DNA from 3 places in the Desulfovibrio aminophilus DSM 12254 genome. Region 2 is predicted to be linked to each of the others. Evidence: riboswitches for the same ligand, from Rfam matches in the RefSeq annotation. Region 2 holds a riboswitch; each other region holds the start of a gene.
What was found. Region 2 has a riboswitch for cobalamin ahead of metE (5-methyltetrahydropteroyltriglutamate--homocysteine S-methyltransferase). Riboswitches for the same ligand answer to the same signal wherever they lie in the genome.
Positions count from the first base shown of each region.

Region 1: it holds a riboswitch for cobalamin, as region 2 does, so the genes downstream of both, H587_RS0104705 (sirohydrochlorin cobaltochelatase) here and metE (5-methyltetrahydropteroyltriglutamate--homocysteine S-methyltransferase) in region 2, are expected to answer to the same signal.
Region 3: it holds a riboswitch for cobalamin, as region 2 does, so the genes downstream of both, H587_RS0110215 (ribonucleoside triphosphate reductase) here and metE (5-methyltetrahydropteroyltriglutamate--homocysteine S-methyltransferase) in region 2, are expected to answer to the same signal.

Region 1 covers NZ_AUMA01000007.1:230,925-234,190, reverse strand. Annotated here, with positions in the region: gene H587_RS0104710 (chemotaxis protein CheA) at 1-1,323, shown strand, start outside; cobalamin riboswitch at 1,322-1,501, shown strand; gene H587_RS0104705 (sirohydrochlorin cobaltochelatase) at 1,635-2,528, shown strand; gene H587_RS0104700 (FecCD family ABC transporter permease) at 2,525-3,266, shown strand, end outside.
Region 2 covers NZ_KE383876.1:253,853-257,118, forward strand. Annotated here, with positions in the region: gene H587_RS0115625 (2-oxoacid:ferredoxin oxidoreductase subunit gamma family protein) at 1-138, shown strand, start outside; gene aroE (shikimate dehydrogenase) at 369-1,181, shown strand; cobalamin riboswitch at 1,282-1,494, shown strand; gene metE (5-methyltetrahydropteroyltriglutamate--homocysteine S-methyltransferase) at 1,673-3,266, shown strand, end outside.
Region 3 covers NZ_AUMA01000015.1:36,369-39,634, forward strand. Annotated here, with positions in the region: gene H587_RS0110215 (ribonucleoside triphosphate reductase) at 1-1,646, opposite strand, end outside; cobalamin riboswitch at 1,814-2,018, opposite strand; gene H587_RS0110220 (HyaD/HybD family hydrogenase maturation endopeptidase) at 2,287-2,808, shown strand; gene H587_RS0110225 (membrane protein) at 3,112-3,266, opposite strand, start outside.

The DNA.
Region 1 (3,266 bases), on a different contig from region 2:
CAGGCGGAAACCGCCCCCGCCGAGCATCCCGAGGAACACCAGGACGAGCACGCCCAGGACAAGGTCCACGAGGCTCAGGCCCACGCCCGCCAAGCCATCGCCTCGGTGCGCGTGGGCACGGACCGCCTGGACAAGCTCATTGAACTGGTGGGCAAGCTCATGGTCACCTACGCGGTCATCTCCCAGGCCGGAAACGGCGACATGGCCAAGACCCTGGCCGGGCTCCGCGACATGGACACGGTCATCGGCAGCCTCCAGACCGAGGTGGAAGCCATCCGGCTCGTGCCGCTCAAGCAGATCGTCGCGCCCATGCAACGGCTGGTGAAGAGCCTGAGCCAGAAGATCGGCAAGAAGGTCCGCTTCGAGATCGAAGGCGAGGATCTGGCCCTGGACAAGTCCATCGTGGAGTCCCTCAACGAACCATTGGTGCATCTGCTGCGCAACGCCCTGGACCACGGTCTGGAGCCCGCCGCAGAACGCGCGGCCCTGGGCAAGGACGAAACCGGCACGGTGCGGCTCTCGGCCCTGCGCAAGGGCGAGACCGCCTATCTGCTCGTTTCCGACGACGGCCGGGGCCTGGATCCCGAACGCATCCGCCGGAAGGCCGTGGAAAAGGGGCTCATGAAGGAGTCCGACCAGCTTCCCGAGGCCGAGATACTCCAGTTCATCCTCAAATCCGGCTTCAGCACCGCCGAGAAGATCACCGACGTCTCCGGTCGCGGCGTGGGCATGGACGCCGTGGTCAACGCCATCCGCGTGGGGCTCGGCGGCGACATCCTCATCGAGAGCGACCTCGGCAAGGGCGCCACCTTCACCATCACCATCCCGCTCTCGCGTTCGGCCGACGAAGGCATCGTGGACGCCCTGGTCTGCCGCCTGGGCCAGGAGGTCTTCCTCATCCCCAGCCGGGACGTCGTTGAGATCTACGCCCCCGCCGAGCGCGACGTGGTAGCCCTTCCCGGCGGCCGTGAGACCGTGGACGTGCGCGGTGAGGTCCACGCCCTGCTGCGGCTGGACCGCTTCCTGGACATCCCCTCCGACGGACGGCCCGTCGCCCGCAGCCAGGCCGTGGTGGTGCGCGTGGGCGACGCCCGGGCGGCCATCCTCGTGGACGAGGTGCTGCGCCAGCAGCAGGTGGTCATCACCGGCTTCACCGTGCCCGTGCAGGACATCTTCGCCCTGCCCATCCTGGGACTCGGCATGATGGGCGAATCCGACGCCGTGGTCGTGAACGTCGAGGAACTGTTGCGCCACTTTCTGGAACAGCAGCCCCCGCCGGCGGCCTCCGAACGGTCCTTGACAGCCCTTCCCGGCCGAGGATAGACGAAAGACTCCTTCAGGCGCCCGCGAGGGCTTCATAGGGAATCCCGTGCGAATCGGGAGCGGTCCCGCCGCCGTGAGCTTCATGAACAGCCCGTCCCCGCGACGGCCACTGGGGAAACCTGGGAAGGCCGGGACAGGTGAAGCGAGTCGGAAGACCTGCCTGGAGGTGTCGAGGCCGGTTCGGCGTCCACGGGGCTTTGGCGGCCGAACCTCTTGGAAGGGGTAAAAACGGGAATCCCTTTCTCCATACTGGAGAAAGGGGTTTTTGTTTCCCCTTCCCAACCGAGCCCCTCCACCTTCGGAGGTTTTCCATGCGGCACCTGAAACCGCTGCTCTCCCTGCTCGCGCTTCTCCTGCTTCTCTCGGCCCAGGCCGTTCCGGCCCTGGCCCACGGCGACTCCCGCCCCGACAAGGAGGCCATCCTCCTGGTGGCCTTCGGCAGCAGCATGCCCGAGGGCCAGAAGGCGCTCAAGGCCTTCGACGCCCAGGCGCGCGCGGCCTTCCCCGGCGTGGAGGTGCGCTGGGCCTGGACCTCGCGGATCATCCGCGACAAGCTGACCAAGGCCAAGACCGCCCATCCGGGCTCCCCGGCCCTGGCCCTGGCCCAGCTGGCCGAGGACGGCTACACCCGGGTGGCCGTGCAGTCCCTGCACAGCATCCCCGGCGAGGAGTTCACCGAGTTGGAGGAGACGGTCAAGCGCTTCGACGGCATGCCCAAGGGCCTGCGCGCCATCAGCCTGGGCCGCCCGCTGCTCTCCGCTCCCGAGGATCTGAAGCTGGCCGCCAAGGCCCTGCTCGAGTCCCAGTCCGGCCGCAAGGAAGGCGAGGCCGTGCTGTTCATGGGCCACGGCACCGAGCACCCGGCCAACGCCATGTACCCGGCCATGCAGTACCAGCTCTGGACGCTCGACCCCACCGCCTTCGTGGCCACGGTGGAGGGCGTGCCCGCCCTGGACGACGTGCTGCCCCTGCTCAAGCGCGACAACGTCCGCTCCGTGCGCCTCGTGCCGCTCATGGCCGTGGCCGGGGACCACGCCCACAACGACATGGCGGGCAAGGAGGAGGACTCCTTCGCCTCCCGGATCAAGGCCCTGGGCATCCAGACCACGCCCGTGCTGCGCGGCCTGGCCGAGACCCCGGCGGTGTCCGCGCTCTGGCTGGAGCACCTGCGCGACGCCGTGAAGGCCCTCAAGGAAATGAAGTGACCAACGCCTCCCGGGCCGCGCTGGCCCTGGCCGTGGCGGGCCCGCTCTCCATCGTGCTGGCCTGCCTCCCCGGTCCCGCGCCGATTCCGGCCCGGGAGGCGCTGACCATCCTGGCCTCGGGCCTGGGTCTGGCCTCCCCCCCGCCGGACCCGGCCCTGGCCACGGTGGTCCTCGGCATCCGCGCCTCGCGCGCGGTCCTGGCCTACGCCGTGGGCGCGGGCCTGGCCCTGGCCGGAACCGCCTTCCAGGGCATCCTGCGCAACCCCCTGGCCGACCCCTTTACCCTGGGAGTCTCCACGGGCGCGGCCTTCGGGGCCTCCCTGGCCCTGGCCCTGGGGCTCTCGGCCCCGGCCCTGCTGCCCCTGGCCGATCCCCTGCCCTTCTTCGGCCTGCTCGGAGCCCTGGCCGCCCTGCTGGCGGTCCTGGCCCTGGCCCGCTCCGGCAGGGAGCTGCGCCGCGAAACCCTGGTCCTGGCGGGCGTGGTCACGGCCACCTTCCTCTCGGCCTGCATCGCCCTGCTCAAGGCCCTGGACGAGTCCTCGGTCTCGGGCATCGTCTTCTGGATCATGGGCAGCTTCCAAGGCCGGGGCTGGGGCCACGTGCTCGTCTATCTGCCCTACCTGGCGCTCGGCTCGACGATCATCCTGGCCCAGGCCCGTGAGCTGGACCTGCTCTCCCTGGGATCGGCCCAGGCCCGACTCCTGGGCCTGAACGCCGACCGCTCCCGGCTCCTGCTCC
Region 2 (3,266 bases):
TACGTCGCCGCCACCGGCATCGTCTCCCTGGACACGGTCATCAAGAGCTTGGAAAACGTCATCTCCGCCAGCTACAAGGATCTCATCCCCAAGAACGCCAAGGCCCTGGAAGCCGGGGCCGAGGCCGTGGGCGAATAGCGAAACGAACCGGGGGGCTCCGCGCCCCCCGGCCCCCCGCGCCAGGGCTGAGCCCTGGACCCGACAGCGCCGGAGGAGTCTTTCCGGCCCAGCCGTGGCGCGCCCCGCACGGCGACCAAAGGTCGCCGTGCGGGCCGCGCCGCCATGAGGGGTCCAGGGGCCATCGGCCCCTGGCCGGGGTTCGGGGCGAGGAGCCCCGCTATTCTCTTCTTTTCCAGGAGGAATGCGCCATGACCGAGCAATACGCCGTGATCGGGCATCCGCTGGGGCATACGTTGAGCCCGCTGCTGCACAACTGGGGCTTCGAGCACAGGCACGTGGACGCGCGCTACGCGGCCCTGCCGGTGACGCCCGGAGAACTGGACGGGTTCATGGAGCGGGTGCGCGGCGGGGCCTTCGCGGGCCTGTCCGTGACCATTCCGCACAAGCGGGCGGTCATGGCCCACCTGGACGGCCTGACGCCCCGGGCCGAGGCCGTGGGCGCGGTGAACACGGTCTTCTGGCGGGACGGCCTGCTGCTGGGCGAAAACACGGACGTGCTCGGCATCGTGGAGTCCTTGCGGAACCTGGGGCCGTTCCGGCGCGGGCTGGTGCTCGGGGCCGGTGGAGCGGCCCGGGCGGCGGTGGCCGCGCTCAAGGAACTGGGTCTGGGCGGCATCTTCGTGGTCAACCGCACGCGGGACAAGGCCGAGGCCCTGGCGCGGGAATTCGGGGCCACGGCGGCGCCGTGGGAGTCGCGGGCGACGCTCGGCGCGGACCTGCTCGTGAACACCACGCCCCTGGGCATGTCCGGCGAGCGGGTGGAGGAATGCCCATGGCCCGGGAATACGCCCATTCCCTCGGATCTCACGGTCTTCGACCTGGTCTACAACCCGCTCGTGACCATTCTTCTCCAAAGAGCCAAGGCCGCAGGTTGCCGGACCATCTCCGGGCTGGAGATGTTCCTGCGCCAGGGACTGGCCCAGTTCAAGCTCTGGACCGGGCTGGACCTGGACCCGGATCAAGCCCGCACCCTGCTCCTGAACGCGCTCCAGGCCCCCTGATTTTTTTATGACCCCCCGCGCGATCCAAGGCCGCGCCCTGGCCAGGTCCGAGGGTGGAGCCCCCGGCTCTTCATCTTGACAGCAGGTCCTCACGCCGGTAGGCAGGCGGGACTGTTCTTTCCATAACGATTCCCTGGAAAACGGAAGACGGTGTGAATCCGTCGCAGACGCGCTGCCGTGACCGGGATACGCGCGGGGCATCCACTGGACCTTGGAGGTCCGGGAAGGCTGCCCCGGCCGGTTCGCTTGAACCGGAGGCGGAACCCCGCCCGCGCCCGGAAGCCGGAAGACGCTCCAGGGCTGTCGCTCATTCGGGCCTCGCGAACCGGGTTCGGAATGGATACGCCATATTCCGGGGACACGTGCGCCCCGGACTTGCGCAGCCGTTCAGCCCGCTTTTGAGAAAAAGCGGGCTTTTCTTTTCCATTCCCGCGTCCGCCTGTATGCTCCGATATGAGCAGAATCCCAACGCGCAGAAGGAGGATTTGTTCATGTTGACGCAGACCTTGGGTTTCCCGCGCATCGGGCGCGACCGCGAATTGAAGCGGGCGGTGGAGGGCTACTGGAAGGGCGAGGTGGACCGGGAGGCCCTGGCCGCCACGGCCGCCGCGCTGCGGGCCGAGCACTGGCGGATGCAGCGGGAGGCGGGCGTGGACCTGCTGCCCGTGGGCGACTTCGCGCTCTACGACCAGATGCTCGACCTGTCGCTCATGCTCGGCTGCGTGCCGGAGCGCTATGCCGGTCGCGGGGAGCCCGGCCTGGAGACGATGTTCCTCATGGCCCGGGGCGGCGTGGGCGTGGGGGCCATGGAGATGACCAAGTGGTTCGACACGAACTACCACTACATCGTGCCCGAGCTGGCGGCGGGACAGGTCTTCCGGCCCTCGGCCGGTCGGCTGGCCGGGGAGCTGCGCGAGGCGGCCCGGGCCGGATACGCGGCCAAGGCCGTGCTGCCCGGACCGTTCACCTTCCTGGCCCTGGCCAAGACGGCCGCGCCGGGTCTGGACAAGTGGTCCCTGCTGGAACCGCTCATTGAGGCGTATGAGGCGCTGTTGCGCGAGATCGGCCGGGAGTGCGGCTGGCTGCAGATCGACGAGCCCGTGCTGGTGATGGGCCTGCCCGGGACGGTCCGGGACCGCTTCCGGCCGGTGCTGGAGCGGCTGCGCGGGGCGGCGGGCAAGGCCCGGCTCATGCTGGCCACCTATTTCGGCGGCGTCGCGGCCCAGGCGGACCTGCTGGACGGCCTGGCCGCGGACTGCCTGCACCTGGATCTGGTGCGCGCGCCGGAGCAGCTGGAGCCGGTGGCGGCGAAACTACCGAAGGACTGCGCCTTGTCCCTGGGGCTGGTGGACGGCCGCAACGTCTGGCGCGCGGACCTGGGCCGGGCCCTGGCCCTGGGCCGCAGGGCCGTGGAGCTGGTCGGCCCGGAGCGGCTCCTGGTCGCGCCGTCCTGCTCCCTGCTGCACGCGCCCGTAGACCTGGCGGCCGAGACGGCCCTGGACCCGGAAGTGCGGGAGTGGATGGCCTTCGCCCTGCAGAAGTGCGGGGAGCTGCGCCTGTTGGCCGACGCCCTGGAAGGCCGGGACGTGGCGGAGGCGTTGGGGGAGAACGCCCGGATCATGGAGCGCCGCCGGAGCTGCGCCAAGGCCTTGAACCCGGCCGTGCGCGACCGGGCGGCGGCGGTGACGCCGGAGATGACCGCCCGGCGTTCGCCCTACTCCGTGCGCAACGAGGAACAACGCACGCGCCTGGACCTGCCGGAGCTGCCCACCACGACCATCGGCTCCTTCCCGCAGACCACCGAGGTGCGCGCCGCCCGGGCCGCGTTCAAGGCCGGGAAGCTGGACCGGATGGGCTACGAACAGGCCATGACCGGCTTCATCCGCCGGGCCGTGGAGGCCCAGGAGGCGGCCGGGCTGGACGTGCTCGTGCATGGCGAGCCCGAGCGCAACGACATGGTGGAGTACTTCGGCGAGCAGTTGGACGGGTTCTGCTTCACGAAGAACGGCTGGGTCCAGAGCTACGGCACGCGCTGCGTGAAGCCGCCGGTGATCTACGGCGACGTGTCCCGGCCCCGGGCCATGA
Region 3 (3,266 bases), on a different contig from region 2:
TGGAAGGTGGTGATCCGCGCCCGCACGTGATCCAGGAAGCGCACGGCCATTTCGTAGCCCGCCTCGGTGGTGATGTCCTCGGCGTCGTCGGTGAAGTTGCGGACCATCTCGTTCACGCCGTTGATGCCGATGGTCGAGAAGTGGTTGCGCAGCGAACCCAGGTAGCGCTTGGTGTAGGGGAAGAGCCCGGCGTCCATGCGGCGCTGGATCTCCTTGCGCTTGATCTCCAGGCTCACGCGGGAGGTTTCCAGCAGGGCGTCCAGGGCGGCGTAGAGGCCCACGCGGTCGCCCTTGTGGCGGTAGCCCAGGCGCGCGCAGTTGATCGTGACCACGCCCAGGGAGCCGGTCTGCTCGGCGCTGCCGAAGAGGCCGTTGCCGCGCTTGAGGAGTTCGCGCAGGTCGAGCTGGAGGCGGCAGCACATGGAGCGGACCATGTTCGGCTCCAGGTCGGAGTTCACGAAGTTCTGGAAGTAGGGCAGGCCGTACTTGGCGGTCATCTCGAAGAGCAGGTCGACGTTGGGCCCGTCCCAGGGGAAGTCCTTGGTGATGTTGTATGTCGGGATGGGGAAGGTGAAGACCCGGCCCTTGGCGTCGCCCGCGGTCATGACTTCGATGTAGGCCCGGTTGATCATGTCCATCTCGGGCTGGAGATCGCCGTAGGTGAAGGGCATCTCCTGGCCGCCGATGACCGGGTGCTGGTCCTTGAGGTCGTCGGGACAGGTCCAGTCGAAGGTCAGGTTGGTGAACGGGGTCTGGGTGCCCCAGCGCGAGGGCACGTTCAGGTTGTAGATCAGCTCCTGGATGCACTGGAGCACGTCGTCATAGGGCAGTTTGTCCTTGCGCAGGAAGGGGGCCATGTAGGTGTCGAAGGAGCTGAAGGCCTGGGCCCCGGCCCATTCGTTCTGGAGCGTGCCGAGGAAGTTGACGATCTGGCCCACGGCGCTGGAGAGGTGCCGGGGCGCGGTGGCCTCCACCTTGCCGGGCACGCCGTTGAGTCCCTCGGTGAGCAGGGTGCGCAGGGACCAGCCCGCGCAGTAGCCGGAGAGCATGTCCAGGTCGTGGATGTGCAGGTCGCCGTCGCGGTGGGCCCGGCCGACCTCCGGGGGATAGACGTGGTTCAGCCAGTAGTTGGCCGTGACCTTGCCGGAGACGTTCAGGATCAGCCCGCCCAGGGAATAGCCCTGGTTGGCGTTGGCGTTCACGCGCCAGTCGTGGCGGTCGAGATATTCGTTCACCGAGGCGGCCACGTCCACCACGGTCTTCTTGTCCTGGCGCAGCTTGGCTCGCTGCTCGCGATAGACGCTGTAGGAGCGCATGGTCTTGAAGTGGTTGGCCGAGATGAGGGCCTGCTCCACGGCGTCCTGGATGCGCTCGATGTCCGGCGTGCCGCCCGCGTAGCGGTGGGAGAGCACCTTGACCACCTGCGCGGTGAGCAGCCGGGCCTCGTCCTCGGCGAACTCGCCGGTGGCCGCGCCCGCGCGGCGGATGGCCGAGACGATCTTGTCGGCGTTGAAGGGGATCACCGAGCCGTTGCGCTTGCGGACGTGGGTGGGCGGGGTCACCGGGCGCAGGGGCACGAGCCCGGCCGCGCGGACGGCTTCGAGGTTGGGGGTGTCGGAGGCGAGGATTTCAGCGGATTGCGGCATTCGTACAGCTCCAAGTTGTTCGTGCGATGAGGATGCCTGTTCGTGTCGGTCGGCGGACCGGGCGCGGACTCGGCCGGAAGGTCGGAGGAGGTGACGGAGGGTGGCCGCCGGAAGCGGTTCGTCCGCCGCAACGCCCCCTCGGGCCTTCGCGCCGCGCCGTCCGCGCCGGGCGCGAACGGAAACCGGCAGGTCTTCGGACTCGCGGGCGTTGCGGCCTTCCGCCGCCTTCCTCCTCCCCGGACTTCCCGGCCAAGGCCAGTGTCGTTCGAGCGGGGAGTCGTTCCCGTTCACCGCTGCGGGGCAGTCCCGGAGTTGCGCCGGGTTCCCTTTTCACCCGGAGGTCATCCGGGCACCGATTCGGATCGCAGTATGGAAGGAGACGTGGTTTTTGTCAACTGAGACTGGTTCCTAACTAATTATTTAACATGCTTATATTATAGAATTAATTTTTATCACCAGAGCAGTGGAAAAGCCCCTCCGAGCGGCTCGGCTCCTGGCTTGTCGGACTTCACGGTTGCGGGCCGCAAATTTTCTAGAGAAAATTTGGAAATCGATACGGAGGCTCGTGGAGGCGATATTCCGGAGCGGACGGCGGCGGCATTGTTGCTACGAATTTAAAATTCGTATACGAAAATTGCGCATGAAAAACACAAATAATCGTATCCTGGTGCTGGGAGTGGGCAACATCCTGCGCAGCGACGAAGGGGTGGGCGTGCGCGCCGTGGAGAAGCTGGCGCGGGAGTATGTCTTCTCGGAGAACGTGACGCTTCTGGACGGCGGCACCCAGGGCATGCTGCTCATGGGCCCGATCATGGAGGCCGACGTTCTGGTGGTGGCCGACGCCGTGCTCGGCGGCGGGGAGCCCGGCTCCATCTACCGGCTCACGGGCGCGGACCTGCCGCTGCGCATCGATCCGGGCAAATCCCCGCACCAAGCCGATCTCCTGGACACCCTGACCTACTGCGACGTGCTCGGCGCGCTGCCGGAGCTGGTGGTCCTGGGCGTGGAGCCCCAGGACATGGACGGCGTGGGCCTGGAACTGACGCCCGTGGTGGCCCGTCGGCTGCCGGACCTAGTCCGTCTTCTGCTGCGCGAGATCGAGCGCCTGGGCGGGGCCTGGTCCCCGGCGGAGCGCGATGCCGAGGCCTTGGGCGCGGGCTGATGATCCGGTCCCGCCGAGACTGGTTGCACAAATAAGAAGGGGCCCTTTTGGGGCCCCTTCTTACGGAGAGAGAGGAGTTTGGGAAGGAAACGTGTGACTGGGTGAGGCTCGCTGTGCTGTGCCTGTTGATTCGAAGATATGCGAGTCCCGTGCCAAAATATGCTAAACACTGGAATAATTGGATTTCACAAATTATTGTGTGTTGCCGACCTGCGCTGTGCGTGCAATGTGCTGCACAAGTGTTGCACTTGTGTCTGCACATATGTGCAACCGGATCGGCTTCATTGCACGGACGACGGGCCGTCAACCCAGGAGGGCGTAGAGCGCGGCCACCAGGGCCAGGGTCGCGGCGCGCAGGGCCTGGTTGTGCAGGATGAGGCGCACGGCCAGGCGGGTCTTGAAGATTCCGGCGTAGTAGGGGAACTGGTGGCGCACCGCGCGCATGGGCGTGGAGAGGA